Regions from separate parts of the Azospira inquinata genome, predicted to be linked through region 3. Evidence: predicted binding sites of a transcription regulator. Region 3 holds the regulator's gene; each other region holds the start of a gene.
The links. The regulator sigma-54, encoded in region 3, starts transcription at its own class of promoters, with help from an activator protein. The targets are predictions, from matches to a motif close to TGGCACGCTTNCTGCTNA.

Region 1: the regulator sigma-54 is predicted to act here: its motif matches at 8,023-8,040, upstream of Azoinq_RS11635 (circularly permuted type 2 ATP-grasp protein).
Region 2: the regulator sigma-54 is predicted to act here: its motif matches at 6,996-7,013, upstream of nifE (nitrogenase iron-molybdenum cofactor biosynthesis protein NifE).

The regions. Positions count from the first base shown of each region.
Region 1 is NZ_CP064782.1:2,524,466-2,534,964, forward strand. It holds gene Azoinq_RS11580 (aspartate aminotransferase family protein) at 1-756, shown strand, start outside; gene argF (ornithine carbamoyltransferase) at 770-1,693, shown strand; gene Azoinq_RS11590 (argininosuccinate synthase) at 1,769-2,998, shown strand; gene Azoinq_RS11595 (DUF2788 domain-containing protein) at 3,003-3,224, shown strand; gene ppnP (pyrimidine/purine nucleoside phosphorylase) at 3,228-3,542, shown strand; gene Azoinq_RS11605 (YajQ family cyclic di-GMP-binding protein) at 3,630-4,124, shown strand; gene Azoinq_RS11610 (type 1 glutamine amidotransferase) at 4,201-4,914, opposite strand; gene Azoinq_RS11615 (retropepsin-like aspartic protease family protein) at 4,961-5,587, shown strand; gene Azoinq_RS11620 (hypothetical protein) at 5,610-5,864, shown strand; gene Azoinq_RS11625 (CoA pyrophosphatase) at 5,854-6,510, shown strand; gene Azoinq_RS11630 (CobD/CbiB family protein) at 6,770-7,690, shown strand; gene Azoinq_RS11635 (circularly permuted type 2 ATP-grasp protein) at 8,077-9,501, shown strand; gene Azoinq_RS11640 (alpha-E domain-containing protein) at 9,572-10,499, shown strand, end outside.
Region 2 is NZ_CP064782.1:1,326,553-1,337,051, reverse strand. It holds gene draG (ADP-ribosyl-[dinitrogen reductase] hydrolase) at 1-669, opposite strand, end outside; gene Azoinq_RS06070 (NAD(+)--dinitrogen-reductase ADP-D-ribosyltransferase) at 710-1,522, opposite strand; gene nifH (nitrogenase iron protein) at 1,803-2,678, shown strand; gene nifD (nitrogenase molybdenum-iron protein alpha chain) at 2,741-4,183, shown strand; gene nifK (nitrogenase molybdenum-iron protein subunit beta) at 4,316-5,836, shown strand; gene Azoinq_RS06050 (2Fe-2S iron-sulfur cluster-binding protein) at 5,903-6,250, shown strand; gene nifE (nitrogenase iron-molybdenum cofactor biosynthesis protein NifE) at 7,050-8,462, shown strand; gene nifN (nitrogenase iron-molybdenum cofactor biosynthesis protein NifN) at 8,514-9,878, shown strand; gene nifX (nitrogen fixation protein NifX) at 9,901-10,332, shown strand; gene Azoinq_RS06030 (NifX-associated nitrogen fixation protein) at 10,325-10,499, shown strand, end outside.
Region 3 is NZ_CP064782.1:1,646,103-1,656,601, reverse strand. It holds gene thiL (thiamine-phosphate kinase) at 1-521, shown strand, start outside; gene Azoinq_RS07565 (phosphatidylglycerophosphatase A family protein) at 499-990, shown strand; gene Azoinq_RS07560 (CinA family protein) at 995-1,525, shown strand; gene bfr (bacterioferritin) at 1,608-2,096, shown strand; gene Azoinq_RS07550 (PAS domain-containing protein) at 2,142-3,698, opposite strand; gene recA (recombinase RecA) at 3,810-4,844, shown strand; gene recX (recombination regulator RecX) at 4,837-5,277, shown strand; gene lptB (LPS export ABC transporter ATP-binding protein) at 5,290-6,039, shown strand; gene Azoinq_RS07530 (RNA polymerase factor sigma-54) at 6,112-7,614, shown strand; gene hpf (ribosome hibernation-promoting factor, HPF/YfiA family) at 7,631-7,954, shown strand; gene ptsN (PTS IIA-like nitrogen regulatory protein PtsN) at 8,106-8,591, shown strand; gene hprK (HPr(Ser) kinase/phosphatase) at 8,560-9,498, shown strand; gene Azoinq_RS07510 (PsiF family protein) at 9,574-9,927, shown strand; gene Azoinq_RS07505 (adenylate/guanylate cyclase domain-containing protein) at 10,043-10,499, opposite strand, start outside.

The DNA.
Region 1 (10,499 bases), 880 kb from region 3:
AACCGCAAGGCCCAGGCGGGCTTCGAGCCCCTGGTGTCCGGCTTCGTGCGGGTGCCCTACAACGATCTGCCCGCCATCGAAGCGGTGGTCAATAGCAACCAGAACGTGGTGGCGGTGATGCTGGAAGCCATCCAGGGCGAAGGCGGCATCCATCTGGCCAGCCCGGAACTGCTCCAGGGCCTGCGCCAATTGTGCGACGACAAGGAACTGCTGCTGATCTGCGACGAGGTGCAATGCGGCATGGGGCGGACCGGTACCTGGTTCGGCTTCCAGCACGCGGGCATTCTGCCGGATGTGGTTTCCCTGGCCAAAGGCCTGGGGGGCGGGGTGCCCATCGGCGCCTGTCTGGCCGCCGGTAAGGCCGCCGGTCTGTTTCATCCGGGTAATCACGGTTCCACCTTCGGGGGCAATCCCCTGGCCTGTACCGCAGCCCTGACCACTATTGGCGCCATGGAAGCGGAAGGCCTGCTGGAAAACGCCGTCACCGTGGGGGATGGCATTCGCCACGGTTTCGCCGAAGCCCTGAAAGGGGTGTCCGGGGTGGTGGATATCCGGGGCAAGGGCCTGATGATCGGTATTGAGCTGGATCGGCCCTGTGGCGGTCTGGTGACCCAGGCCCTAGATGCCGGACTGCTCATCAATGTGACCGCCGAACGGGTGGTGCGCCTGTTGCCCGCCCTGAATTTCAGCGTGGCGGAAGGGGAAGAGCTGGTGAGTCGCCTCTCCCCTCTGATCCGCGCTTTCCTCGGCGCTTGAGACGGAGACGACCATGGCTGAACTCAAGCATTTCCTCCAGTTCAACGACTTCAATCGGGACGAGTTCGACTACCTGTTCCAGCGTACCAAGCAGATCAAGGACCGGTTCAAGTCCTACCAGCAGTACTGGCCCCTGGTGGACCGGACCCTGGTGATGATTTTTGAAAAAGCCAGCACCCGCACCCGTCTCTCCTTTGAGGCGGGCATGCAGCAGTTGGGCGGCACCGCCATCTACCTGAATACCCGGGATTCCCAGCTGGGCCGGGGTGAGCCGGTGGAAGATGCGGCCCAGGTGATTTCCCGGATGAGCGATCTGGTCATGATCCGCACCTTCGAGCAGGAAATCATCGAGCGCTTTGCCGCCAATTCCCGGGTGCCGGTCATCAACGGTCTGACCAACGAATACCATCCCTGCCAGATCATGGCGGACATCTTTACCGTCATCGAGCACCGGGGCTCCATCCAGGGCAAGACCGTGGCCTGGATCGGGGATTCCAACAACATGTGCAACACCTGGCTTCAGGCCGCGGAAGTGCTGGACTTCAACGTCCATGTCTCCACGCCGCCCGGGTACGAGGTGGAAGCGGAACGGGCCAATCTCTACGGCACGGACCACTTCGAGCAATTCGCCGATCCCATGGATGCGGCCCGGGGGGCGGACATCGTCACCACGGACGTGTGGACCTCCATGGGCTTTGAAGCGGAAAACGAAGAGCGGAAAAAGGATTTTGCCGATTGGCAGGTGGACGGGGACATGATGCGGGTGGCCAAGTCCGACGCCATTTTCCTCCATTGCCTGCCCGCCCACCGGGGCGAGGAAGTGACGGCGGAAGTGATCGACGGGACCCAGTCCCGGGTCTGGGACGAAGCGGAAAACCGCCTCCACACCCAAAAGGCCCTGATGGAATACCTCCTCCTGGGGCGCCTGGATAAATAGGGTGCCCGGCGGGGCGACCAGCCCCGGCCGTGCCGAGATTTTTAATGCTTTAACGTATTGCAGGAAAGCGAAGTCATGAGCGACGTGAAAAAAGTGGTGCTGGCCTACTCCGGCGGTTTGGATACCTCGGTGATCCTGAAATGGTTGCAGGACACCTATCAATGCGAAGTGGTGACCTTCACCGCCGACCTGGGCCAGGGTGAAGAACTGGAACCGGCCCGGCAAAAGGCCCTGAAATTCGGCATCAAGCCGGAAAACATTTTCATCGACGACCTGCGGGAAGAATTCGTGCGGGATTTCGTCTTCCCCATGTTCCGGGCCAACACGGTCTATGAAGGGGAATACCTGCTGGGCACCTCCATCGCCCGCCCCCTGATCGCCAAGCGGCTGGTGGAAATCGCCAACCTCACCGGTGCCGACGCCATCTCCCATGGCGCTACGGGCAAGGGCAATGACCAGGTCCGCTTCGAACTGGGCGCCTACGCCTTGAAGCCCGGCATCAAGGTCATCGCCCCGTGGCGGGAATGGGATCTGCTGTCTCGGGAAAAGCTCCTGGCCTATGCGGAAAAGAACGACATTCCCATTGAAATGAAGCACAAGCAAGGCGGCTCTCCCTATTCCATGGACGCCAACCTGCTGCACATTTCCTACGAAGGCCGCTACCTGGAAAATCCGGCCGCCGAACCGGAAGCGGAAATGTGGCGCTGGACCGTGGCCCCGGAAAAGGCCCCGGATGCCGCCGAATACCTGGATCTGGAATTCGCCCACGGGGACCTGGTGTCCATCAACGGCGAAAAGCTGAAGGCCCATGAACTGCTGGCCAAGCTTAACCAGCTGGGCGGCAAGCACGGCATCGGCCGTCTGGATCTGGTGGAAAACCGCTACGTGGGCATGAAGTCCCGGGGCTGCTATGAAACCCCGGGGGGCACCATCCTCCTGAAGGCCCACCGTGCCATCGAATCCATCACCCTGGATCGGGAAGTGGCCCACCTGAAGGACGATCTCATGCCCCGCTACGCCAGCGTGATCTACAACGGCTACTGGTGGAGTCCGGAACGTCGGGCCCTGCAAACCCTCATCGACCATACCCAATTGAACGTAAACGGGGTGGTGCGGGTCAAACTTTACAAGGGTAACGTCATCGTCGTGGGACGCGATTCCAAGACGGACTCCCTGTTTGACTCAACCATTGCCACGTTCGAGGACGATGCGGGAGCTTACGATCAAAAGGATGCGAGCGGCTTCATCAAGCTCAATGCACTCCGCTTGCGTATCGCCGCGAAGTTGGCGCAACGCAAGGGGTAATTCTATGGAAGGAACCCTCTTCGGGTTCACGGAGGAGCAAATCTCCAACTTCGGCCTCACCTTCGGGATCGGGGCTTTCATGATCTACATGTTGTTCATCATTGGTGAACTGGCCTACAAGTCGAAGGCGGGCAAATACGGAACAGTGGTGCTGTTTTTCGTGCTCTCCTTCGGCATGCTGGGCTTTGTCGCCAAGCTCATTTTCGAGAAAGTTGCAGGAATCTAAAGCATGTCCCAGTTCGATAACGTTTCCGTGCTGAAAGCCGCCAATGTGTATTTCGACGGCAAGTGCGTCAGCCATACCGTCCTTTTCCCTGACGGCAGCAAAAAGACCCTGGGGGTGATTCTGCCTTCCAGCCTGACCTTCAACACGGGGGCGCCCGAAATCATGGAAACCATTTCCGGCAGTTGCCGGGTGCGTCTCCAGGGGCAGACGGAATGGCAGACCTACGGTGCCGGCCAGTCCTTCAAAGCCCCGGGCAATTCCAGTTTCGACATTGAAGTGAGCGGCGAACCCTACCAATACGTTTGCTATTACGGCTAAAACAGCGGGGGAGCTTGCTTCCCCGGGCCGTTTTTTCGCATGAATCAGACGCCGGCTTTAGGGCCGGCGTTGTTTTGAGGAGTCTGCATGCCTTCTTTCGACTTTTCCTCCGAAGTGGATATGGTGGCGTTGAAAAACGCCATGGACGTGATTTCCCGCCAGATTGCCAACCGCTACGACTTCAAGGGCACCAGCGCCAAGGTGGATTTCAATGAAAAGGACAAGGTAATTACCCTGTTCGGGGATTCCGACTTTCAGTTGGGCCAGATCAAGGACATCCTTTTTCCCGCCATGGAAAAGAAGGAAAAGGAAAGCACCAAGCGCTTGGATGCCCAGGAGGTGCAAAAAATCTCCGGCAACAAGGTGAAGCAGGATCTGAAGATCAAGGTGGGGATCGAAACCGAGCTGGCGAAGAAAATCGTCAAGCTGGTGAAGGACTCCAAGCTCAAGGTCCAGGCCTCCATCCAGGGGGATACGGTGCGGGTGCAGGGGGCCAAGCGGGACGAACTCCAGTCCTGCATTGCCCTGGTGACCAAGACCATCGCGGATTTCCCCATCAAGTTCGGTAATTTCCGGGACTGACCGGGCGCTGGCCATGTCCAGGCAATAAAAAAGGCGCTCCAAGGCGCCCTTTTTATTTGAAGACCTGGGCAAAGGCTCAGCGGGCCAGCCCCTTGATCCATACCCCGTAGATCTGGTCCGCCAGTTGGTGCAGCTGGGGTAGGCGCTGGGCCAGTTCCACGCCCATCTGGGCCGGGGTCTGGATGGACGGTTGGGGGGGCAGGTGGGCGCATTCTTCCGCCCATTGGCCGTTCCAGGCGTCGATCATGGTCGGGGTCATTTCTACGTGGCACTGCATGGCCAGATGGGGCCCCAGGGCGAACATCTGGTTGGCGCAATAGGCATTGCCCAGAATGGCTTCCGCCCCCTGGGGTCGGGAAAAGGTTTCTCCGTGCCATTCAAAGACCGTGACGGTCTGCCCCGCCAGGGCGCCCAGCCAGTGGGCGGCGGTGGGGCCGCTTGCCGCCAGGGCTTCCGCCCAGCCGATTTCCTTTACCGGGTTGGGGCCTACCTTGCCGCCTAGGGCTTTGGCCATGAGTTGTCCGCCCAGGCAATGGCCGAGGACGGGGATTTGATGGGCCACAGCGTCCCGGATCAGGGCGCAGACCGATGAAATCCAGGGCAGGGGATCATTCACGCTCATGGGGCCCCCCATGAAACACAGGCCGCTGTAGGCCTGGGCGGAGGCGGGAATGGGGGCGCCTTCGTCCACCGGAATGAGTTCCCAGGCGAGGCCGTGAGCTTCCAGGAATGTGGCAAAATAACCCGGACCTTCAGTGGGGGAGTGGCGAAAAATGGCAATGGGGCGCATGGTGTTGGGGAAGGGTATAAAGGAAAGACCGGGGCATTTTAGCCGGGTGCTGGTGACCTGCCTATGTCTGCTGGGGGTTTCTGCCGGAGCAGAGGCCGTGGATGTGGCCCTGGCCGGGTTGATGCCGGGCAAGGCCATGCTCTCCGTGGATGGGGGATCGCCCCGCATCTTCAGCGTAGGAAAAACCGGAGACGGGGGCATTAAGCTCATTTCCGTGGGCAGCAACAGTGCCGTGGTGGAAGTGGGGGGCCAGCGCCGCAATCTGCGGGTGGGCCAGCAGGTGGTCTCGGTTGGGGGCGGGGACCAGGCCTCCGTGGTGCTGTCCGCCGACGGCAACGGCCATTTCATGACCACCGGCATGGTCAATGGCACCACGGTCCGCTTCCTGGTGGATACGGGGGCCACCCTGGTGTCCATGGGGCGGAGCGATGCCCGCCGGGCCGGGGTGGATGCCAGCCAGGGGACGCCAGCCATGATCCAGACGGCGGACGGCCCGGTGCGGGCCTACCGGGTTAATCTGAACAAAGTCACCGTGGGGGGGCTGACCCTCACCAACGTGGAAGGGCTGGTCCATGACAAGGACCTGCCTGTGGTGCTGTTGGGGATGAGTTTCCTCAATCGCATGGAAATGCAACGGGACGGGGAGCGCATGGTATTGCGCCGCCGTTATTGAAATTTATCGACTAGGAAAAGGTATGCCTTCAGGGAAAAAAACGCTGGGTAAGTCCGTCATGCTCGGCCAGGAAATCGAAATGCTCATGTCCGAGCGCCAAACCCTGCTCCAAAGCGTGGGAGCGGCGGCGGCTCTGGTGGCTGAACTGGATACGGCCCGTTTACCCGCCGGAGCCATGGCGGCGGCCAATCTCCTTTCCTCCCTGATCAACGGCTTGCCCGAGGATTTGCTGCAAGACGCCCTGGCCTCGGTGCAGGCCCGTATTGATGGGGCTTGAAGCAGGAGGGGCGCCCCGCCCCGGGGCGGCAGGGGATTTCCCCCTGCCTGAGGAACTTCAACCCCTGGCCCGTCTGCTGGCGGCCACGGATCGCCCTCGGCCGCCCGTGGTGGAAGCCGGGGTGGCCGATCGAGGCATTCTGACCCCCGCCGCCGTGCTTTTCCCCCTGGTCTGCCGTCCCGAGGGGGTGTCCGTGCTTCTCACCCTGCGCAGCGCCCATCTCAAGGACCATCCGGGCCAGATCAGTTTCCCCGGGGGGCGTCGGGAGCCGGAAGACACGGGCCCCCACCAGACCGCCCTGCGGGAAGCCCGGGAAGAGGTGGGTCTGGACCCGGCCCAGGTCCAGCTTTTCGGCTGTCTCCCCGAATACCGCACCAGTACGGGCTTTCGCGTCACCCCGGTGGTGGGGGCCTTGCGTCCGCCCCTGGCCCTGGTGCCCGACCCCTTTGAGGTGGCGGAGATTTTCGAGGTGCCCCTGGCCTTTCTTCTGGACCCAGCCAATCGCCAGCGCCACCGGGTGATGTGGCAGGGCCGGGAACGGGAATACTTCGCCCTGCCCTACGGCAAATATTTCATCTGGGGCGCCACCGCCGGCATGATCCTGTCCCTAGCCAGTCTGTTGGAAGAAGGGGAGAGGCGGCTTTAGGTCCCTGGTAGAAAAAGGGGAAGGGGACAAGGAGGAGGCAAGCCCCTGGAGGGAAGTTGTTGGGGGAAATGGTGCCGATCTCCGCGTAAAATTCGCTAACGTCTGTTAACGTTTCATCCTCGTGGCGGGGCCGGGCCTGGCGTCCGGGTTTTGTGGTATCTTGGTGCCCCCGCCGGTCACCGGAACCAGGGAGGCGTCCCTGGCCCGGGGCTGGATTTCCCGGCCTGTGGCCGTGCTTTATGGATGATTTTGACCCGGGATGAGCCTACTTTCCCTAATTGCCGCCCTGTTGCTGGAACAGCTGCGTCCCCTGTCCCGTCGCCTGTTCCTGGACCCGGCCCTGCATTGGGCTGATTTCCTTGAAGACCGCCTGAATGCGGGGGAACGCCGCCATGGCCTGCTGGGCTGGTGCGCCGCCCTCTTGCCCCCCGTGCTGGTGGTGACCGCCGTCTATTTTCTCCTGGATTGGATCAGCCCCCTGCTGGCCTGGGCCTGGAATGTGGCGGTGCTCTATCTGACCCTGGGCTTTCGCCAGTTCAGCCACTATTTCACCGATATTCATCTAGCCTTGCGCTGCGGTGATTTGGCCCGGGCCCGCCAACTGCTGGGGGCCTGGCGGGGGCGCAGCGCCGAAAATCTCTCCTCCAGCGAGGTGGCCCGGCTGTCCATCGAAGAAGCCCTGGTGGCTTCCCACCGCCACGTTTTTGCCGTGGTGCTCTGGTTTCTGGTATTGCCCGGTCCTGCTGGGGCCATCGTCTATCGTCTGGCCGCCCTTCTGGCCCAACGCTGGGGACGGCAGCGCCGGGAGGATTTTGGCGAATTCGGGGATTTCCCCCGTCAGGCCTTTGCCCTCATCGACTGGGTGCCCGCCCGGGTGACCGCAGTGTTTTTCGCCATCGTGGGGGATTTTGAAGACGCCATTTACTGCTGGCGCAATCAGGCGGCCCAATGGGAAGACCCGGATCGGGGCGTGATTCTGGCCGCCGGGGCTGGTGCCCTGGGGGTGCGTCTGGGCCAGCCCTTGGTGGAAAACGGGGAACTCACGGAACGGGCCGATCTGGGCCTGGGGGAAGAGGCGGACGCGGATTTCATGCAAAGTACGGTGGGCTTGGTGTGGCGGGCCCTGGTGCTGTGGTTGCTGCTGCTCCTGCTCCTGGGCGTGGCTTCCTGGGTGGGGTAGCGCCTTTTCCCTGAGGGGGCGGCCCGGGCCGCCCCCTGCACTATCAGGCCCGGACGGGCCTTTTTTTATGGCCGGGGATCGGATGGGGCGGGGCGGGCCAGGATTGCCGCTCAGGGGTAAAAGGTGGCAGGTCTGCAAAGGCCTTGCAAAGCTTGGGGGGGATGATGGGGAATGCCTGTGTTTGGGGCGTCCCTTCCGGGCTGGCAGGGGCGGGCTAGAGACCGCACCAGGGGGGCGCGGCATGCTCGGTTTTGGTGCGATCCCGGAGAAAAATTCCCCGGTCATGGGCTGGGCGTTATATTAAGTCTATGAGCTGTTTGAATTTTCTCACCTGGCACGGCCTCTGCTAGGCAAGTATTAGCCAATACTGAAACGGCTATAAAACCATGAGCAAACCCACCTATTACGACGAAATGTATTGCGGCGGCAGCGATGGCGCCGTGCGGGACCACTACCGTTCCTATCTCCAGTGGCAGGGCAATACCCCAGCGGATCGCATTGCCCGCAAGCGGGTGGAGGCGGATATCGCCTTCCGCCGGGTCGGCATCACCTTTGCCGTGTATGGGGAAGAAGGGGGCACGGAGCGGCTCATTCCCTTCGACATCATTCCCCGCATCATTCCCTCCCAGGAATGGCTGACCCTGAAGGCCGGGCTGCGGCAGCGGGTGAAGACCCTGAATCTGTTTCTCCACGACATCTACCACGACCAGGAAATTCTCAAGGCCGGGAAAATCCCCCGGGAACAGGTGGAGAACAACGCCCAGTTTCGGGAAGTGATGCGGGGAGTGGATGTGGCGGCCAACACCTACGCCCACATCGCCGGGGTGGATCTGGTGCGGGCCGGGGCCGGGGAGTTCTACGTGCTGGAGGACAACCTGCGGGTGCCCTCCGGGGTGTCCTATATGCTGGAAGACCGGAAGATGATGATGCGCCTCTTCCCCGAACTCTTCGCCAGCAACAAGATTGCCCCGGTGGAACACTATCCGGATCTGCTTTTGGAAACCCTGCGGGCCTCGGCCCCCAACGGGGTGTCCGACCCCACGGTGGTGCTGCTCACCCCGGGGGCCTACAACAGCGCCTACTTCGAACACACCTTCCTGGCCCAGCAAATGGGCATTGAGCTGGTGGAAGGCCGGGACCTGTTCGTGGAGAACGACACGGTGTACATGCGCACCACCCAGGGGCCCCAACGGGTGGATGTGATCTACCGGCGTATCGACGATGACTTCATGGATCCCCAGGTGTTCCGTCCCGATTCCATGCTGGGGGTGCCGGGCATTCTGCGGGCCTACCGGGCGGGCCGGGTAACCCTGGCCAACGCCGTGGGCACCGGGGTGGCGGACGACAAGTCCATCTACCCCTATGTGCCGGACATGGTGCGTTTTTACCTGGGGGAAGAACCCATCCTGCACAACGTGCCCACCTACATGTGCCGCAAGCCGGAGGACCTGGCCTATACCCTGGCCCACCTTCCCGAGCTGGTGGTGAAGGAGGTGCACGGCGCCGGGGGCTACGGCATGCTGGTGGGGCCCGCCTCCACCCGGGCGGAAATCGAAGTCTTCCGCCAGCGTCTGGAAGCCCATCCGGACAAGTACATCGCCCAGCCCACCCTGGCCCTGTCCACCTGCCCCACCTATGTGGACGCGGGCATCGCCCCCCGCCATATCGACCTGCGCCCCTTTGTCCTGTCCGGCAAGGAAGTGACCATGGTGCCCGGCGGCCTGACCCGGGTGGCCCTGCGGGAAGGCTCCCTAGTGGTGAATTCCTCCCAAGGGGGCGGCACCAAGGACACCTGGGTGCTGGAAGACTGAGCACGGAAGCCCGGCGGTGAAAGCCGCCGGGGAGACCATCTGTAACAAGCGCGAAAAAACGGAGCACATGATGCTGAGCCGTACTGCCGACCACCTTTATTGGATGTCCCGCTATACCGAGCGGGCGGAAAACCTGGCCCGGTTGCTGGACGTGACCTACCAGATGTCCCTGGTGCCCCAGAGCGAAGCGGCGGCCAACCAGAACTGGCATGCCGTGATCGTCCTCAACAGCCTGGAAAAGCCCTTTGCGGAAGCCTACGGGGAGCCCACCGCCGCCAATGTGATGCGCTTTATGGTGCGGGACGAGGACAATCCTTCCTCCATCTACAGCTGCCTCAGTTCCACCCGGGAAAATGCCCACGCGGTGCGGGGCACCCTGACCTCGGAAATGTGGGAAACCATCAATTCCACCTGGATCGAGTTGCGCCACCAGAGCTTTGATCAGATCCGGGCCGGGGGCATCACGGAATTTTTCGAGTGGGTGAAAATGCGCACCGCCCTGATCCGGGGCGTCACCCTGGGCACCCTGCTACTGGACGAGGCCGCCCACTTCATCCGCCTGGGGGGCCTGCTGGAACGGGCCGACAACACGGCCCGCATCCTGGACGTGAAATACCACTTTCTCCAGAACGGGGACGAGGGCAACGGGGTGACGGATTTCTACCAGTGGGGTGCCTTGCTCCGCTCCCTGTCTGCCTTTGAGGTGTATCGCAAGGTGTACCGGGACGTGATTACCCCGGCTCGGGTGGTGGAACTGCTCATGCTGCGCAAGGACATGCCCCGCTCCCTGCACCACTGTCTGGATAAGGTGGATTACATGCTTAGCCTGGTGGCCAACAAGCAGTCCGCCGAGACCTGCCGCCGCTCCGGCCTGCTCCACGCCCGGCTCCATTACGCCCGCACCGAGGACATTCTGGCTGGGGGGCTGCACGAATACCTTACCGACTTCATGGATGCCATCTACGACCTGGGCAACCATATTTCCCAGGATTTCCTGG
Region 2 (10,499 bases), 320 kb from region 3:
GGTATCCACCACATAGCCGGTGCAGCGCTTGGGGTAGGGATCGAAGCGGAAATTTCGGTGCCCGGCCACTAGGGCGTCCGCAATGGACCGGGCCTTAGTCTTGCCTTCCCCGAGCAGCAGGGCCCGGGTCATGCAGCCCAGGGTCAGGGTGGCCAGGTCAGACAGGGGATGGTTGTGGGTGAAATGGGCCTGGGCCAGGGTCCAGCGGGCAAAGGCATCATCGTCCCCCAGGCTGGCCAGGATGACGGGCAGATTGCGCATGGCCGCCCCGTTGCCCGCATCCCCGTCGCTGTAGGGGGATTCCAGGGTGCCGTGGCGCATATAACGGGTAATGCCCCGACGGCAGGTGTTGCCTACGTCGATGGGCTTGGTTTTGAGCCAGGCGAGAAAGTGGTCGGCGATGCAGGGCAGATCCCAGTCCCCTTTTTCCACCAGGGCATCCCCCAGGGCCAGGCTCATCTGGGTGTCGTCCGTGATCTGGCCCGGTTTCAGGCGCAGCCAGCCGCCTCCTACCAGATGGCGGTGTACCCCGTATTGGGCGCGGATTTCCCCGGCGGTGAGGAATTCCACCGTGGCCCCCAGGGCGTCGCCGCAGGCAAAGGCCAGGTAGGCGCCCCGGGCCCGGCGCAGCAGATCGTCCGCCTTTTTCCGGCGACTGGTCAGAAACACGACATTTCTCCTTAGCGGTCCGGTTTGGGCCGAGCCGCCTTTAAAAATAGGTCATCCGCACCCGGTAATCCCCCCCCAGCACCAGATGTTCTCCTTCCCCGCTGAGAAAGGCTCCGGGGAGGAGTCCGTGGAAAAACAGCACCTTCACCCGGGGCACCTGGACTTCCAGGATGGTGTCGCCAAACTGATCCGCCACCTCCCGGCTTTCGGAAAAGGAGACCAGATTGTTCTGGCGCACGATGGCTTCCCGCTTGCTGACCCGCTCAATGATCTGGTGTTCTTCCAGGTCATTCACGCCCCGGTAAAGGGTCAGGTGCTGGCGCCCGGGCAGCCAGTAGTGCTCCATCATCCATTGGCCGAATTCATACAAAAGGTCCAGCTGGAGGTGGATGGAATTGTTGTGATAGCGGCCATTCATCTTTTCTTCCACATAGGCCATCCAGGCGGCGGAAGGGTAGTGGCCCAGGGCCTCCTTGTGGAAGGTGGGCATGAGACCGAAGCGGCTTTCCACCCAGCCTTTCAGCACCGCCCCCTGGGGCCCGTTGGCGTCGAAGCCCCAGCCCTGGAGCAGGAGCCGGTAGCTGGAGCGGAAGCGGTGGGGCACCAGGGGCCGGCCCGGGGCGGCGGGTTGAATGCCGAACACCGCCATCATGTACTTCTCGAAAGCCTCTGCCCCCTCGTCCCGACAGGTGGCGTCTTCCAACATACGGAAGAGGGCCGGGTTGGTCTCCCGAACCCCGGCAATGTGCAGGGGCTGGGGATAGTCGTTAAAGGCGGCGCTGGCCAGCAGCCCGGTGGGCAATCCCACTAGGTTGGTGCTGTGACCGACAGGAAATTGGGAAATGGCGTCCATTGCCATTCCATAAGCAACATTTATTCCTCAGGTGGGGAATGGGGCCCTGGCGCCTTTTGTCGCAAAGGAAACCAGGGTTGCCTATGCGGTCTTTACGACATGGCATTTCGGCCATTGTCGTTTTCACAACACGTGTAAAAACCCTGGGGGTATCTAAATTAATTCAATAAAAACAATGACGTAATGAATGTTTTTAGGGTTGGCACAGCCCTTGCGATAAGGAGGTCGAGCCTGGCACCGCCGGGAATAGTTTGTGACTTCAACCATCGAGGGGAATGAAATGAGTGACCTGCGTCAAATCGCCTTCTACGGCAAGGGTGGCATCGGTAAGTCCACCACCTCCCAAAATACCCTGGCGGCCCTGGCGGAAATGGGCCAAAAGATCCTCATCGTCGGCTGCGACCCCAAGGCCGACTCCACCCGTCTGATTCTTCACGCCAAGGCCCAGGACACGGTGCTGTCCCTGGCCGCTGACGCCGGTTCCGTGGAAGACCTGGAACTGGAAGACGTGCTCAAGGTGGGTTACCGGGACATCCGCTGCGTGGAATCTGGCGGTCCGGAACCTGGCGTGGGCTGCGCTGGTCGGGGCGTGATCACGGCCATCAACTTCCTGGAAGAAAACGGCGCCTACGAAGGCGTGGATTACGTCTCCTACGACGTGCTGGGTGACGTGGTATGCGGCGGTTTCGCCATGCCCATCCGGGAAAACAAGGCCCAGGAAATCTACATCGTTATGTCCGGGGAAATGATGGCCATGTACGCGGCCAACAACATTTCCAAGGGCATTCTGAAGTACGCCAACGCCGGTGGCGTGCGGCTGGGCGGTCTGATCTGCAACGAACGTAAGACCGACAAGGAATACGAACTGGCGGACGCTCTGGCCAAGAAGCTGGGCACCAGACTGATCCACTTCGTGCCCCGTAACAACGTGGTGCAACACGCGGAACTGCGCCGTATGACCGTGCTGGAATACGACCCGGAATGCTCCCAGGCCGCCGAATACCGGACCCTGGCTCAGAAGGTCCATGCCAACAAGGGCAACGGCGTGATCCCCACCCCCATCTCCATGGACGAACTGGAAGACCTGCTGCTGGAATTCGGCATCATGCAACGGGACGACGAATCCGTCGTCGGCAAGGCCAAGAGCGCCGCCTAATCCCCCGGGGGGCGGGCTCTTGGCGCCGCCCCCGCAGGCTACACAGCATTTAGGAGAATCACATGAGTGCGGTACTCGACGATAAAACGCGCAATCAAGCGCTGATCCAGGAAGTCCTGGAAGCCTACCCGGAAAAGGCGGCGAAAAAGCGGGCCAAGCACCTCAACGTCTATGAGGAAGGCAAGCCCGACTGCGGCGTCAAATCCAACATCAAGTCCCTGCCCGGGGTGATGACCATCCGGGGCTGCGCCTACGCCGGTTCCAAGGGCGTGGTGTGGGGCCCGATCAAGGATATGGTGCACATCTCCCACGGTCCCGTGGGTTGCGGCCAGTATTCCTGGGGCACCCGGCGCAATTACGCCTCCGGCACCACCGGGGTGGATAACTTCATCGTCCTGCAAGTCACCTCCGACTTCCAGGAAAAGGACATCGTGTTCGGCGGCGACAAGAAGCTGGACAAGGTGATCGATGAAATCAACCAGCTCTTCCCCCTGTCCAACGGTATTTCCATCCAATCCGAATGTCCCATCGGCCTGATCGGTGACGACATCGAAGCGGTGGCCAAGCGTAAGGGTAAGGAAAGCAACAAGACCATCGTGCCCGTGCGCTGCGAAGGTTTCCGGGGGGTTTCCCAATCCCTGGGTCACCACATCGCCAACGACATGGTGCGGGACTGGGTCCTGGACAAGGCGGACAACAAGGCCTTCGAACCCGGCCCCTACGATGTGGCCATCATCGGTGACTACAACATCGGCGGTGACGCCTGGTCTTCCCGCATCCTGCTGGAACAGCTGGGCCTGCGCGTGGTCGCCCAGTGGTCCGGGGACGGTTCCCTGAAGGAAATGGAAAAGACCCCCAAGGTGAAGCTCAACCTGCTCCACTGCTACCGGTCCATGAACTACATCAGCCGGCACATGGAAGAGAAGTACGGGATTCCTTGGGTGGAATACAACTTCTTCGGACCCACCAAGATCGCTGCCTCCCTGCGGGAAATCGCTTCCCACTTCGACGACAAGATCAAGGAAAACGCGGAAAAGCTCATCGCCCAGTATCAACCCCTGGTGGATGGGGTGATCGCCAAGTACAAGCCCCGTCTGGACGGCAAGAAGGTCATGCTCTACGTGGGCGGTCTGCGTCCCCGTCACGTGGTGGGCGCCTACGAAGATCTGGGTATGGAAGTGGTGGGGGCCGGTTACGAATTCGCCCACGGCGATGACTACCAGCGTACCACCCACTACGTCAAAGACGGCACCCTGATCTATGACGACGTGAATGGCTTCGAACTGGAAAAGTTCGTGGAAAAAATCCGTCCCGATCTGGTGGGTTCCGGGGTCAAGGAAAAGTACATCTTCCAGAAAATGGGTGTGCCCTTCCGGCAAATGCACTCCTGGGACTATTCCGGTCCGTACCACGGCTATGACGGCTTCGCCATCTTCGCTCGGGATATGGACATGGCCATCAACAGCCCGGTCTGGTCCATGACCAAGGCGCCCTGGAAGAAATAAGCCCGGCCGCCCGCAGCACCCAGTCCGCCCTTCATGCCCGCCGCTTGGCAGCGCCGGGTTAGGAAGCGGTCGGAAACTTGAAGCGCCATTGGTGCGGGGATGACCGCCCGGGGCGTAAAAAGGAGATTCAAAATGCCGCAATCCGCTGACAAAGTGCTCGACCACAACGAGCTGTTTAAGCAGCCCGAGTATCAGGACCTGATGGCCCGGAAAAAGGCCTTCGAAGAGGCTCCCTGCGCCGACAAGGTGAAGGAAACCGAAGCCTGGACCAAGTCCTGGGAATACCGGGAAATCAATTTCAAGCGGGAAGCCCTGACCGTCAATCCGGCCAAGGCCTGCCAGCCCCTGGGCGCCGTGCTGTGCGCCTCCGGCTTTGAAGGCACCCTGCCCTATGTGCATGGTTCCCAAGGCTGCGTGGCCTACTTCCGCTCCCACTTCAACCGCCACTTCAAAGAACCTTCCTCCTGCGTTTCCGACTCCATGACGGAAGACGCGGCCGTGTTCGGCGGCATGAACAACATGGTGGACGGTCTGGCCAACGCCTACGCCCTCTACAAGCCCAAGATGATTGCCGTGTCCACCACCTGCATGGCGGAAGTGATCGGCGATGACTTGGACGCCTTCATCAAGACCGCCAAGCAAAAGGGTTCCATCCCGGAAGAATTCCGGGTGCCCTTCGCCCACACCCCTTCCTTCGTGGGCAGCCACATCACCGGTTACGACAACATGCTCAAGGGCATGCTGACCAACCTGTGGGCCGGTCAGGAACGGAAGGAAAGCAACGCCATCAACGTCAATGGGGGCTTTGACGGCTACTGCGTGGGCAACAATCGGGAAATCAAGCGCATGCTGAGCATGATGGGCGTGGATTTCACCCTGCTCTCCGATCCTTCCGATGTGTTCGATACCCCGGCGGATGGGGAATTCCGCATGTACGACGGGGGTACCACCATCGAAGCGGGTAAGGCGGCCATTAACGCCAAGGCCACCTTCCTGCTGCAAGGCTTCTGCACCGCCAAGACCGGGGAATTCATCAAGACGGCGGGCCAGGAAGTGGTGGCCCTGCACAACCCCATCGGGGTGACGGCTACGGACGCCTTCCTTATGGAAGTGTCCCGGGTCACCGGCAAGCCCATCCCTGAATCCTTGGAAAAGGAACGGGGCCGGCTGGTGGATGCCATCGCCGACTCCCAGGCCTATCTCCACGGCAAGACCTTCTCCCTGTTCGGCGATCCGGACATGGTCTACGGTCTGGTGAGCTTCCTCCTGGAAGTGGGGGCCGAGCCCAAGCACATCGTGGTGACCAATTCCACCAAGGAATTTGATGCCGCCCTGAATGCCCTGCTGGAAGCCAGCCCCTTCGGCAAGGAAGCCAAGCTCTACGCTGGCAAGGATCTGTGGCACCTCCGTTCCCTGATGGCCACGGAACCCACGGACTTCCTCATCGGTTCCTCCCACGGCAAGTTCCTGGAACGGGATACGGGGGTGCCTCTGATCCGTATCGGCTTCCCCATCTTCGATCGGCACCATCATCACCGCTTCCCCATCTGGGGCTACCAAGGCGGCCTGAATGTGCTGGTGAAGATTCTGGACAAGATCTTCGACGTGCTGGACCAAGATACCAAGGGCCTCAGCTTCGACGTGGTGCGCTAACCCCCAGCCCCGCCCCCATGCCCCCTTTGGGGGGGCCGGGCGGGGCTTTTTTATGCGGAGTCTTCCATGCCCAACGTAACCTTCATTTCCCCGAAACTGAAAAAAGACGTCACCGTTTATGCGGTCACCGGTTCCCGGGGCACCCTGTTGCAATTGGCCAAGGACCATAAGCTGCCCATTGACTTTGAGTGTCAGGAAGGCAATTGCGGCTCCTGTGCGGTTCAGGTCATGCCCCTGGGACACAAGCCGCCCCTGGCCACCCACCTGACGGAAAAGGAAAAGGTGGCCCTGGTTCTGGCGGGCAAGATCAAAAAAAGCGATCTGGCCGATCTGGAAGTGAAAGATGTGGCCCCGGTGTGGCGTCTGGCCTGCCAGTACATGCTTCTGGATGAAGATATTGCGGTGAAGTTCTAGGTCGGAGGCTTCGGGGGGCAGTGCCGCCACCGGGGGAAGCCTTCCCTCAGCCTTAAAGGGCGCTCCCGCTGGGGCGCCCTTTTTCTATCCGTTAGTCGGGCCGGTGGCTGGGAATCTGACTGGATGGGGCTGGTTCCTATGCGACAAATTTGTGGGTTTTCCCCCCAAAAATGTTCCGGCCGCGCCATCCGCCCTGTTCCTCAAAGGGGCGGGTTGTTTTTGATATCGCCATGATTTAAAGCGATTTTTGAGAATTTCGAGGAGCTGGCACGACATTCGCTAAATAGGGTTACCAAGTCTGACGAGCCGGATTCATGACGGCCGGCCCGCCAGGTATGGGAGTAGTGATGGTTTCGACGTCGTGCGGTGACGTTGGCCCCCCGGCCTTAGCCGGTTGGGGGGTCTCTTTTCCCCCATCGCAGGGGAATTGCCGCCCCGTTTGAGCCCCCAAGAATTTCGGAGGTCTGCCCGTCAGGCCCCCTGTACCAGTGTCGCACCGGTGTGTGGGTGACTCTCTCCCAGCCTACGCACTCCCCCCAATAGAGAAACTCCCTTTCTCTATCCATAAGAAAAGGCCGGCGGCCCGGGTTTCCGGGCCGCCCGAGCCTTACTCCGCTCCGCCCTTCCCCCCTGTGACAAAGCCCCCCTGGATGTGTCGCCTCCCTGACATTGATCGGGCCCGGTAGCTCCTGAGATTTTATGGAAACCACCGTGTTATCAGCCCCTTGGAAAAACCGGGGCCGCGTGGCACCAAACCTGCTTTTAGAGGGGTGACAAAAAAAGATGTAGGAGAGATGACATGAGCGCGTTGAAACAGCGGGTCGCCAGTGTCCTGGAAGAACCCGGGTGTGCCAAGAATCAGGCCAAGGGGGACAAGGAGCGCAAGGCCGGGTGCCGCAAGGTGCTGACCCCGGGGGCAGCGGCCGGGGGCTGCGCCTTCGACGGGGCCAAAATCGCCCTCCAGCCCATTGCGGACGTGGCCCATCTGGTCCATGGCCCCATTGCCTGCGAAGGCAACTCCTGGGATTCCCGCCATACTTTCTCCTCCGGCCCCCAGATTTACCGTACCGGCTTCACGACGGACATGAACGAAATGGACGTGGTGTACGGGGGGGAGAAAAAGCTGTTCCGCGCCATCAAGGAAATCATCGACAAATACGATCCTCCCGCCGTATTCGTCTACCAGACCTGTCTGCCCGCCATGATCGGGGACGACATCGAGGCGGTGTGCAAGGCGGCCGCCGCCAAATTCGGTAAGCCCGTGGTGCCGGTCAATGCCCCCGGGTTTGTGGGCAGCAAGAACCTGGGCAACAAGCTGGGCGGCGAAGCCCTGCTGGATTACGTCATCGGCACCCGGGAACCCGAATCCACCACCCCCTACGACATTAACTTGATCGGGGAATACAACGTGGTGGGGGAACTGTGGCAGATCAAGCCCCTTTTCGATGAGCTGGGCATCCGCATTCTCGCCACCATTTCCGGGGATGGCCGCTACAACGACATTGCCTGTGCCCACCGGGCCCGGGCCGCCATCATGCTGTGCTCCCAGGCCCTCATCAACGTGGCCCGGAAAATGGAAGAACGCTACGGCATTCCCTATTTTGAAGGGAGCTTCTACGGCATTTCCGACATGAGCGACTGCCTGCGCAAGATCAGTGCCCTGCTGGTGCAGCGGGGCGCCCCGGCGGATTTGTTGGATCGGGCTGAAGCCCTCATTGCCCGGGAAGAGGCCAAGGCCTGGGCCCGTTTGGAAAGCTACAAACCCCGGCTCAAGGGGAAACGGGTACTGCTCTTCACCGGCGGCGTGAAATCCTGGTCCGTGGTCTCCGCCCTTCAGGAAGTGGGCATGGAAATCGTCGGCACTTCCATGCGCAAAACCACCATGAACGACCGGGAAAAGGTGAAAGAAATCATGGGCACGGACGCCCACATGTTCGATTCCCTGCCCCCCCGGGAAATGTACCAGCAGCTCAAGGACGCCAAGGCGGACATCATGCTGTCCGGCGGCCGCTCCCAGTTCGTGGCCCTGAAGGCCAAGACTCCCTGGGTGGAAATCAACCAGGAGCGCCACCACGCCTTGGCGGGCTACGAGGGCATCGTGGCCCTGGTGGAGGAAATCGACAAAGCCCTCTACAACCCCATCTGGGCCCAGGTGCGGGAACCCGCCCCCTGGGAAAAGCCGGACTGGGGCTGGGAAGAGGAGGCCCTATGAGCGCCCTGGCCCTTTCCCTTCCTCGGTTTGCCCCCGCTTCGGAGCTCGCCCATGACTGACATTAAGAGCAATAAAAAGGCCTGTGCGGTCAATCCTCTGAAAATGAGCCAGCCCATCGGCGCCGCCCTGGCCTTTCTCGGCATGGACGCCTGCCTGCCCCTGATGCACGGCTCCCAGGGCTGCACTGCCTTCGGCCTGGTGTTGTTCGTCAAACACTTCCGGGAAACCATTCCCCTGCAAACCACGGCCATGAACGAGGTGACCACGGTGCTGGGGGGCCTGGAAAACGTGGAGCAGGCCCTGCTCACCATCCACAAAAAATCCCATCCGGCCCTGGTGGGCCTGGTGTCCACTGGCATTACGGAAGCCAAGGGGGACGATGTGGAAGGCTTTCTGGCCCTGATCCGGGAACGGCATCCGGAACTGGCGGATATGGAGGTGGTGTTTGTCTCCACCCCGGATTTTGCCGGAGCCTTCCAAGACGGCTGGGCCAAGGCCGTGACCCGTATGGTGGCCAAAATCGCCCGGCCCTCCGGGGTGCGGCGGCCCTGGCAGGTGAATATTCTGCCCGGTTGCCATCTCACCCCGGGGGACATTGAAGAAGTTCGGGAAACGGTGGAAGCCTTCGGCCTCACCCCCCTGATTCTCCCCGACCTGTCCGGCTCCTTGGACGGCCACATGCCCGAGACCTTTCTCCCCACCACCCTGGGGGGCACCCGTCTGGCAGACGTCAAGGCCATGGGGGAATCGGCCCTGACCATCGCCCTGGGGACCCAGATGGAAGGGGCAGCGGCCAAGCTTAAGGAAATCGCCGGGGTGCCTTACAAGGTCTTCGACCGGCTCACCGGGCTCAAGCCCTGTGACGACTTTCTTGCCCTCCTGGCTCGCCTCTCGGAAAACGAGGTGCCCGCCAAATATCGCCGCCAGCGCAGTCAGCTGCTGGACGCCATGCTGGACGGCCATTTCCATTTCGGCAAAAAGAAGGTGGCGGTAGCCGCCGAGCCGGATCTGCTCTACGCCCTCTGTGCCTGGTTCACGGACATGGGGGCGGAAATTCAGGTGGCCGTGACCACCACCGACAGCCCGGTGCTGGAACGGCTGCCGGCGGAGGAGGTGCTCATCGGCGATCTGGAGGACTTTGAACAGGGGGCCCAAGGAGCGGACCTGCTGGTGACCCATTCCCATGGGCGCCAGGCGGCCGCCCGCCTGGGTATTCCTTTCTGGCGGTGTGGTCTGCCGACTTTCGACCGCCTCGGCGCCGCCCATCGGGTGAGCGTGGGCTACCGGGGAACCCGGGATCTGATCTTCGAGGTGGGCAATGTCTTTATCGAAAACCAGCATGAACACACGCCAGAGCACTCCCAACCCGCCGCCGGGGTCCGGCCCGAAATGCCGGCGGCTGTCTCTTGTCATTGATCAACCCAAGGAGGGGCGCGGTATGAGCAACCCATTGAAAGTGGCCTTTGCCAGCGAGGACCTGAAGACGGTGGATGCCCACTTCGGCTGGGCCCGCCACATCGCTGTCTACGACATCACCCCGGAGGACGCCCGGCTGGTGGAGGTGGTCCAGTTTGAAGGGGACCTGAAAGAAGACGGCTCGGAGGACAAACTCTCCGCCAAGCTCAACGCCATCAAGGACTGCGCCATCGTCTATGTGGCGGCCATTGGCGGTTCGGCGGCGGCCCGGGTGGTGAATATGAAAATCCATCCGGTGAAAGTGCCCAGCCCGGAAAGCATTGCGGAAATTATCGGCAAGCTCCAGGGCGTGCTCCGGGGCACCCCGCCCCCCTGGTTGCGCAAGGCCCTGATGAAGGGCCAGGAACGCAATTTCGACGCCTTTCTGGAAGAAGAGGAAGCCCCCCATGCCTGAAGTCGCCAGCTCCGTAATTAACGATTCCCCCTTTCTCTCCGAGCTCCTCAAGCAGCTCCGTTCCCAGGACAGCTACGGCCACTGGGACGGCAAAACGGATGAGGAGGTGCTGGGCCCCTATGTGGTGGATAAGGAAGCCCGCAAGGCCATCCCCATCATCGACGATC
Region 3 (10,499 bases):
CCCGGGCCGAAGACGACCTGTGGGTATCCGGCACCCCGGGCCTGGCCTCCCTGGGCCTGGCCCACGCCCAACACAAAACCCAGCTTGCCGACGATTTGGCCACCACCTGCCTGGAAGCCCTGCGCCGTCCCCAGCCCCGTCTGGCCCTGGGACGCTCCCTGCGCCGGGTGGCCAGCGCCGCCATCGACGTTTCCGACGGTCTACTGGGAGACATCGGCCACCTGCTGGAACGCTCCAAGGTGGGGGCGGAAATCCGCATGGATCACCTACCGCCCCTGCCCCAGGGCGCCGACCCGGAACTAGCCCGGGCCTGCCAGCTGGGAGGCGGGGACGATTACGAACTGGCTTTCACCGCTCCCGCCAGTCAGCGGCCCACCCTGGCCGCCGTGGCGGCGGTGCTAAAGCTGCCCCTGTGGCGCATTGGCCGCATTACCCCGGCCCCGGGATTGCGCCTGCTGGATGAACAAGGTCAGGAGCTGCCCCTGCCCGCGAAAGGTTTTGATCATTTCCACGCCGCCTAATCTCCGCTTTCTTTTTAGCCACCCGGCCCATTTCGTCGCCTGCGGCCTGGGCAGCGGCCTCTCCGGCTTCGCCCCGGGGACCGCGGGCACTCTGTTCGCCTGGGCGTCCTATGTGCTGATCCGGCCCAATTTCAGCGACATGGGCTTTGCCGTCTTTCTCCTGGCCTGCTTCGTCATGGGGGTGGTAGCCTGCGACCGGACCGGCCGGGATCTGGGAGTGGTGGACCACGGCGCCATTGTCTGGGATGAAATCGTGCCCTTCTGGGGCGCCCTCTTTTTCTGCCCCCCTTACCTGCTCTGGCAGTTAGGCGCTTTCTGCCTCTTCCGCCTCTACGACATTACCAAGCCCCAGCCGGCCCGCTACTTTGACCGGCAGGTGAAAAACGGTTTCGGGGTGATGATGGACGACGTGGTGGCCGCAGGCTACACGGTCCTCACCCTGGCCCTGGCCAAACGTCTGCTCGGATAAACCCATGTCCCCATCCTCCTCCAGCGCCGCCCCCAGCCAATCCCAACTGGAAGCCCTGGCCGCCCGGGTCGGTGCAGCTTTGCTGGCCCGGGGGGAAACCCTGGCCACCGCCGAATCCTGCACCGGGGGCTGGATCGGCCAGAGCCTTACCGCCATTGCGGGCAGTTCCGCCTGGTTTGACCGGGGCTTCATCACCTATTCCAACCAGGCCAAGACCGAGGAACTGGGGGTGCCGGAAGCCCTGCTCGCCCGGGTGGGGGCGGTCAGCGAGCCGGTGGCCGCCGCCATGGCCCAGGGGGCCCGGCGCCAGGGGCGCATGACCTGGGCCCTGGCGGTGAGCGGCATCGCTGGACCCGGGGGCGGCAGCCGGAGTAAGCCCGTGGGCACGGTCTGTTTCGCCTGGGCCGGGCCGGATCAGGTGCTCCAGGTAGGCACCCAGCATTTTCCCGGGAACCGGGAAGAAGTCCGGGCCCACACCGTGGCCCACGCCCTCACCGTGCTTTTGCAACACCTGGATCGCCCCCTGGCCGCCTGAGGGCCGAGCCGCTAACATAGGCTTTCCCACCGGAGCGGGTGCCCCCTCCGGCCTCTTCCAGCCCTTGCCCCAGGAGTCCGCCATGAAAGGTCATAGCCCAGTCCTCAAGCAGCTCAACGAATTGCTGGCCGGAGAATTGATGGCCCGGGACCAATATTTCATCCACGCCCGGATGTACGAAAACTGGGGCCTGGGCAAACTCTACGAGCGTATCTGGCACGAAATGCAGGACGAAACGGGCCATGCGGACTGGCTCATCCAGCGCATCCTGTTTCTGGAAGGCACCCCGGGCATGGTCCCGGCCAAGGCCATGAAAATCGGCAAGACCGTGCCGGACATGCTGAAAAACGATCTGGCGGTGGAAATTTCCGTGGTGAAGGCGGTGCGGGCCGCCATGGCGGTCTGTGAAGCCCACCAGGACTACGTTTCCCGGGACATTCTGCTGAAAATGCTGGACGACACGGAGCAGGATCACGCCCACTGGCTGGAGCAGCAGCTAAAGCGCATTGAGCTAGTAGGCCTGGAAAACTATATCCAGTCCCAGATGGGCGACGCCCCCGCTTCAGCTTAAGAACGAAAGCCACCGGGGGGGATGTTCAGCCCGCCCCCGGGGGAATCAGGAAAGCCGGACCGGCTCCCGTCCGCTGGAATGGGAAAGCCCGGGGGACGGGCTGGCCCCTTCCCCCCGGGCACTTTCCTGGCCCATGGCGACAAAGTGGGTCAATTCTCCCCGGCCGTCCCGCAAGGGCGCCAGGGAAAGGTGCCAGGCCAGGTCGCCACCGTCCTGGCGGCGGCTCACCAGGGCGCCCTGCCAGCCAGCACCGTCCAGCAAGGCCTGCCACAGGGCGGCGCCCCCCGCCCCTTCCCCATCTCCACCTGCGGGCTGGAGCAGGCAGGGCGTTTCCCCCAACAGGTCTTCCAAAGCATAGCCGGTGAGGCGGGTGAAGGCCTGATTGCAATATTCAAAGCACCCCTGGGCATCCGTAATAAAAATGGGCGCCGGGCCCCATTCCATGGCCCGGGAGAACTTTTCCAGGTCCGCTTCCAGCAGACGACGCTCCTGCACATCCCGAAACACCCCGGCCAGCCGGATCACCCGTCCCTGGCTATCCCAGGCCACGGCCTTGCCCTCCCCCCGCAGCCAGCTCCAGTGCCCGCGCCGGTTGGCCCGACGAAATTCCCCCACATAGCGGGCGGCCGAGCCCTGGGCTACCCGGCCCAGACCGGCCAGTACCCCGGCCCGATCTTCCCCATGCACGCCCGTCAGCCAGTCCGTCAGCGCCAGGCGCTGAGGCGGCGGCCCGGCCTCGTCCAGGGCGGCGGCGGCGGATTCCCGAATGGTCAGGAGATCGGTCCCCACCTCCCATTCCCACAGGCCGAAATCCTGCCCGGCCAGGGCTTCCCCCAGCCGGGCCAGACGCTCCTGGCAACGTTGTATCCCCCCGTCCTCCCGGACCCGGGTTCCGGTCACCTCCCGAATGCTGCCTTGCAGCCGGTCCGGCCCCTGGCCATTGCCGGGCACCAGACGCCCTTCCAGGCACAGCACCCGCAGGCCACCGGCCTCGTCCCGCACACGAAAATCCACCCGGCAGCCATCCCGGCCCATGGCCCCCAGGGCCGCCTCCAGAGGACCCCGGTCCTCCGCCAGCACCACGGGCAACCAGGCATCCAGACTATCCCCGGCCCGTACCGCCCCCTGGCCGAACCAGCCGGGAATGGCGCCCCGGCGCCCCAGCAGGCGCCGGCTGCCCGGCTCGGCCCACCACAACAGTTGGCCCTGGGCCGTGAGAATGGCATCCACCCCCCCGTCACTACCCCGCCGGAAACGGCTACAAATCCAGCGCAGGGCGATGCCGAGCACCAGGGCCGCCCCGAGCAAGCCCAGGGAAGCCAGCCAGAGGCGCCCCCCCTGGATATTGCGCTGCCATAAGCCCAGAAGCATGGCGCCCCAGACCAGGGGAGCGCTGCGCAGACCCAGCGCGGCCAGGCAGGCGCCCGCCAGGATCAGGGGCAGGAACTGGTCCGCCGCCCCCCAGGAGGGGCCCAGAGCCCCTCCCAGGCAGACCGCCCCCAGGGAGAGGCCAAAAGCCAGGGCCAGCTGCCCCCCCAGGGGGAAACCGGTGAAGGAAAAGGGTGGGGCCCAATAGGGGCGGAGTCGGCGAAGAACATTCATTTGGGATAGAAATTGCCTGACTTTGGCCCCCGGAACAATTGGGGCTTACACGTATCCGTGCCCGCAAGGTTTGTGCCATAATCGGACGCTTGTTTTTGGGGATTTCGAGCCATGGAAGACAATAAGGCTAAGGCGCTCGCCGCCGCGCTGGCACAGATTGAAAAGCAGTTCGGCAAGGGCTCCATCATGAAGATGGGCGCCACCGAAGTGGACAAGGGACTGGAAGTCATTTCCACCGGCTCCCTGGGGCTGGACGTAGCCCTGGGCGTGGGCGGTCTGCCCCGGGGCCGGGTGGTGGAAATCTACGGTCCGGAATCTTCCGGGAAAACCACCCTGACCCTCCAGGTCATTGCCGAAGCCCAGAAAAAAGGGGGCGTGGCCGCCTTTATCGACGCGGAACACGCCCTGGATCCCCAATACGCCCAGAAGCTGGGCGTCAAGGTGGGTGACCTGCTCATTTCCCAGCCGGATACGGGGGAACAGGCCCTGGAAATCGCCGACATGCTGGTCCGTTCCGGGGGCGTGGATGTGATTGTGGTGGACTCCGTGGCCGCCCTCACCCCCAAGGCGGAAATTGAAGGGGAAATGGGGGACTCCATGATGGGCCTCCACGCCCGTCTGATGAGCCAGGCCCTGCGCAAGCTCACCGCCAACATCAAGAAAACCAACACCCTGGTGATTTTCATCAACCAGATCCGGATGAAGATCGGCGTCATGTTCGGCAATCCGGAAACCACCACCGGGGGCAACGCCCTGAAGTTCTATGCCTCCGTGCGTCTGGACATCCGCCGCATCGGCTCCATCAAGAAGGCGGACGAGGTGATCGGCAACGAAACCCGGGTCAAGGTGGTGAAGAACAAGGTCTCCCCCCCCTTCCGGGAAGCCATTTTCGACATCCTCTACGGGGAAGGCATTTCCCGGGAAGGGGAAATCATCGAGCTGGGCGTGAACAACAAGATCGTGGAAAAGTCCGGCGCCTGGTATTCCTACAACGGGGAAAAGATCGGTCAGGGCAAGGACAATGTGCGGGAATTCCTCAAGGCTAATCCCGCCCTGGCCCAGGAAATCGAAGCCAAGATCCGCACCGCCGTGGGGGTGACCAAAGCTGCCCCCGCCCCGGAAGCCCCTACCCCCGGGGATGACTGAAAGCCTGCGCGGGCGGGCCTTGCGCCTGCTCGCCTCCCGGGAACACAGCCGTCTTGAACTGAAACGCAAGCTGGCTTCCCACGCCGAAAGCGGCGAGGAACTGGAATTGCTGCTGGACGAGCTGGAGAAAGCCCGCCTGCTTGCCAATGACCGTTACGCCGAACAGCGGGTCACCGTCCGCGGCGGCCGCTACGGTAACGCCCGCCTGGCCGGGGAATTGCGCAGCCAGGGGGTGGATGACACCACCATTGCCAACGCTTTGGCCCAGGCCGGGGATGAAACCGAGCGGGCCCTGGCGGTCTGGCGCAAAAAATTCGGCAGCCTGCCCCAGGATGCCCAGGAGCGGGCCAAGCAGGCCCGTTTTCTGGCCGGTCGGGGTTTCGGCAGCCCAACCATCCGCCGGGTGCTGCAAGGCACCTGGGATGACGAGTAAAAGGTTCGCACCATGTCCGACCCGCAAGACAGCCAAAAAGGCCACATTCTTTCCGCCCACAACCTGAAGAAGCGCTACAAGGCCCGTACCGTGGTCCAGGACGTGTCCTTCGAGGTCTGCTGTGGGGAAGTGGTGGGGCTACTGGGCCCCAACGGGGCGGGGAAAACCACCTGTTTCTATATGATCGTGGGTCTGGTGGCCGCCGATGGGGGCGCCATCTGGCTGGACAACCAGGAACTGACCCACCTGCCCATCCACCGCCGGGCCCACATGGGGGTCTCCTACCTGCCCCAGGAAGCTTCCGTGTTCCGCAAACTGAATGTGGAAGAAAACATCCAGGCGGTGCTGGAACTCCAGGAACTGGACCCGGAGGCGACCCAGAGCAAGCTGGAGGAGCTGCTCGACGAACTCCACATCGGCCATCTACGCCACACCTCCGCCGCCGCCCTCTCCGGCGGGGAACGGCGCCGGGTGGAAATCGCCCGGGCCCTGGCCACCTCCCCCCGCTTCATCCTGCTGGACGAACCCTTCGCCGGGGTGGACCCCATCGCCGTGCTGGAAATTCAGAAAATCATCCGTTTCCTCAAGGAACGGGGCATCGGCGTACTCATCACCGACCACAATGTGCGGGAAACCCTGGGCATCTGTGACCGGGCCTGTATCATCAATGAAGGCCGGGTACTGGCCGCTGGTGGGCCGGATGAGATCGTTTATAATGAAAATGTAAGAAAAGTCTATCTGGGTGAGCATTTCCGCCTCTAATCACCCCTTTCTCCCCCAACAGCAGCCCGTCTGCGGAGAAGTCATCGTCATGTTTTCTCCCATCACGCGCCCATGAAACCGACCCTCCAACTTAAACTTTCCCAGCATTTGGCGCTCACGCCCCAACTGCAACAATCCATCCGGTTGTTGCAGCTGTCCACGCTGGAACTGAACCAGGAGCTGGAGAAGTACCTGACGGAAAATCCCCTCCTGGAACGGGAGGACGAGGATTTCGACGGTCCTTCCGGGCCTGCCGCCGGGGAAGGAAGTGACAGTGCGGCCCCTGATCCGGCGGGCACCACGCCCCGGGAAACGGAGCGGGGCGAGGATGATAGCCGGGAGCACGGGGAGCCGGGGGAAAGCGCCGAAACGGGCATCCGTGCCAGCGACGAGGGCAATGCCCTGGCCGCCGGGGAGGATGACGGCTGGTATGCGGAGGGCAGCTATCCTTCCGCCTCCCGGGACGAAGAAGACGATTCGGATTACCAGGACATCCAGGCCGCCAGCACCTCCCTGCGAGACCATCTGGCCTGGCAGTTAGGCCTCACCCCCCTGAGTGACCGGGACCGGAATCTGGTACGCTTTCTCATTGAAGCCCTGGACGACGACGGCTACCTGACCCAGCCCCTGGAAGAACTGGCGGACGCCCTGCCCCCGGAGCTCGAAATCGACCTGGACGACCTGCTCATCGCCCTGCGCCACCTCCAGCATTTCGACCCCACCGGAGTGGGGGCCCGCTCTCCCCAGGAATGCCTGGCCCTGCAACTGGAAGCCCTGCCCCCGGAACCCACCCGGGATCTGGCCCTGCAACTGGTGCGCCAGTATCTGGAACTCCTGGCCGGACGGGACTTCACCAAGCTGAAAAAGCTCCTGGGCTGTGACGACGACCAGCTACGGGCCGCCGCCCATCTGGTGAAGAGCCTCAATCCCCGCCCCGGGGCCCAGTACGCCCCCCTGGATACCCGCTACATTATTCCCGACGTGGTGGTGCGCAAGCTACGCAACCAGTGGGTGGCCAGCATCAACCCGGACGCCTATCCCCGGCTGCGCATCAACCGCCTGTATTCGGATATTCTCTCCAAACACCGGGGCTCCTCCCTGGCTGGCCAGCTCCAAGAAGCCCGCTGGCTGATCAAGAACGTACAGCAGCGCTTTGACACCATTCTGCGGGTCTCCCAGGCCATCGTGGAACGCCAGCGCCAGTTCTTCGAACACGGGGAAGTGGCCATGCGCCCCCTGGTACTGCGGGAAATCGCCGAGGTGCTGGGGCTCCACGAATCCACCGTTTCCCGGGTCACCACCCAGAAATACATGGCCACCCCCCGGGGCATTTTCGAACTCAAGTATTTCTTCGGCAGCCACGTGGCCACGGAAGCGGGGGGCGCCTGTTCCGCCACCGCCATCCGGGCCCTGATCAAGCAGTTGATTGGCGGGGAAGATGCGAAAAAGCCCCTTTCCGACAGCCAGATTTCCGAGATTCTCGGGCAACAGGGCATTGTGGTGGCCCGCCGGACCATAGCAAAATACCGGGAGGCGTTGAACATCCCGCCGGCTAACCTACGCAAGACCATCTAACCAAGGAGTAAATAATATGAACCTGCACATCACCGGCCATCACGTCGAGGTTACCCCGGCTATCCGCGAATACGTCAGCAGCAAGCTGGATCGGGTGCTGCGCCACTTCGACAACGTCATTGAAGTGAATGTGATCCTCACCGTGGAAAAGCTGAAGCAAAAAGCGGAAGTCACCGTCCGGGTGCCGGGCAAGGACATCTACGTGGAAAACGAAGACAGCGACCTGTACGCTTCCGTGGACGCCCTGGTGGACAAGCTGGACCGCCAAGTGATCAAGCACAAGGAAAAGGGCCTGGCCCACAACCGGGACAGCATGGATAAGCACATCGGCGAAGCCTAATCGCTAGCACCGCCGCCGCCCCACCCAAGGGGGCGGCTACGGTGGCCGAGCGTCGCCTTTTCCGCTATGATCCGGCCACCTGAAGGGTCTCCCTCCCGCCCCCCGGGTTTCTTGTTTCTCCCATCGTCTTTCCGGGGAGTACCCTAGCCCCATGGACCTCATCGCCAAACTCCTTCCCCCCGCCAACATCGTCCTGAATCTGGAAGCCAGCAGCAAAAAGCGCGCTTTCGAGCAGGCCGCCCTGTTGTTCGAAAATAACCTGGGGGTTGCCCAATCCACGGTTTTTGCCAGCCTGTTTGCCCGGGAAAAGCTGGGCTCCACCGGCCTGGGCCAGGGCGTGGCCATTCCCCACGGCCGCTTAAAGGGCATCAAGGAAGCCGCCGGCGCCTTTCTCCGCCTCACCCACCCCGTGGCCTTCGACGCCCCGGACGGCAAGCCGGTAGATCTGATGTTCGTGCTCCTGGTACCGGAGCAGGCCACGGAACAACATCTGCAGATTCTTTCCGAGCTGGCCCAGCGCTTCTCCGACAAGCTGTTCCGGGAGGCCCTGCGCCATTGCGACAGTATGGACGACGCCCACCGCCTGTTCACCGATTGGGGAAATCATGCGGAAAATCAGCATCGCGCAGCTGTTTGAAGACCATCGGGAACGCCTCGCCCTGGAATGGGTGGCAGCCCTGGGCAGCGAACGCTTCATCGATCTGAAACGGCGGGGCAACAACTACGGTGCCGATCTGGTCGGCCACCTCAACGTCATTCACCCGGAACGGCTCCAGGTCATCGGCTTCGCCGAACAGGCCTGGCTCACCAAGGCCAATCCGGAGCGCCTGAAAAACCAGATGCAGGACATGTTTGCCGCCGAACCACCCGCGGTGATCGTGGCCGAAGGTCTGGAAGTGCTGGCCATGGTGCGGGACACCTGCGAAGCCACCAGCACTCCCCTGATCACCACCCCCAAACCCTGCTCCGCCATCATCGACCTGCTGCGCATCTACCTGTCCCGGCGTCTGGCGGACACGGTGGCGGTGCACGGCGTCTTCATGGACGTTTTCGGCATGGGAGTACTGATTACCGGGGATTCGGGGGTGGGCAAGTCGGAACTGGCCCTGGAACTCATTTCCCGGGGCCACGGCTTGGTCGCCGACGACGTGGTGGAACTGGCCCGCATCGCCCCTTCCACCGTGGAAGGCCGCTGCCCGGGCATGTTGCGGGACTTTCTGGAGGTCCGAGGCCTGGGCCTCTTGAACATCCGCACCATTTTCGGGGAGACCGCCTCCCGGCGGAAAATGAAGCTCAAGCTCATCGTCCACCTGCAAAAGCCGGTGGCGGGCATGGATTCCCCCCGCCTGCCCCTGGACGCCCAGACCCAGGAAGTGCTGGGGGTGCCCATCCGCAAGGTCATCATTCCCGTGGCCGCCGGCCGCAATCTGGCGGTGCTGCTGGAAGCGGCGGTACGCAACACCATTCTCCAATTGCGCGGCATCGACAACATGCAGGAATTCATCGGTCGCCAGCAGCAAGCCATTCTTGACGACGACCTATAACCCCGTCATATTTCCGCCCACATCCGCCGGATGGGGGCATTGCCCTTCCTTCTTCCCTTCCATGAGGAGTTTGCCGTGAAAAAAACCCTGATCGCTCTCCTGACCCTTGGCGCCGTGGTCTTTACCCAAGCCGGTTTCGCCGCCGACGCCCCGGACGCCGCCAAGAAGCTCACGCCCCAGCAGGAAAAAATGAAGAACTGCAACAAGGACGCCAAGGACAAGCAACTGAAAGGCGACGACCGCAAGCAATTCATGAAGTCCTGCCTCTCCGGCAAGGCCGCGCCTGCTCCGGCAGCCGCTGCGGCCCCTGAAAAAGCAGCCGCACCCGCCGCCCCCGACTGTGCCGCCCAGGCCACCAGCAAGAAGCTGGCGGGTGCCGCCAAGGCTTCCTTCCTGAAAAAATGTCAGGCCGACGCCGCCGCCAAATAAGCGCCCCGTCCCAGCCCAACAAAAAGGCCAGCGTTACCGCTGGCCTTTTTGTTGGGAGCCGCCCCCACCGGAGCAGGGGCGAAAATGAAAAGAAAAGGGAGAAAGCCGCGCCCCTTCAGAGGTACTCGAACTCCGCCACTTCCGCATCCCCACCCGTGGCGGAATGGCCGAAAGCCAATAGGCCCTTATTGCCCAGCACCACTTCGCTGTGGCGTACGAACATTTCCGGTTCCCCTTCAAAGGCCACATAGGTGCCGTTGGTGCTTTCATCCACCAGCACGTAACGATCCCGACGCCGCAGAATCCGGGCATGGGCACGGGAAGCCCGCTTGTCCTGAATCACCACATCGCAGGCCCCATCCCGACCAAAACTCAAGCCTTCATTTTTGCCATCCAGCAAAAACGCCTTACCGGAGTGGCGGACACAGAGTTTGGGGCTACCCATCTGGGTAGTGGAGGCCTTCACCTCCCCCAATTGTTGGCGCAGAACGGTAAGCTCGCCAGCTTCCTGCCAAGGTAGTTCATAAATAGCACCTCCCGCCCCAGCTTCGGACATTTGCCGATCCGTCGCC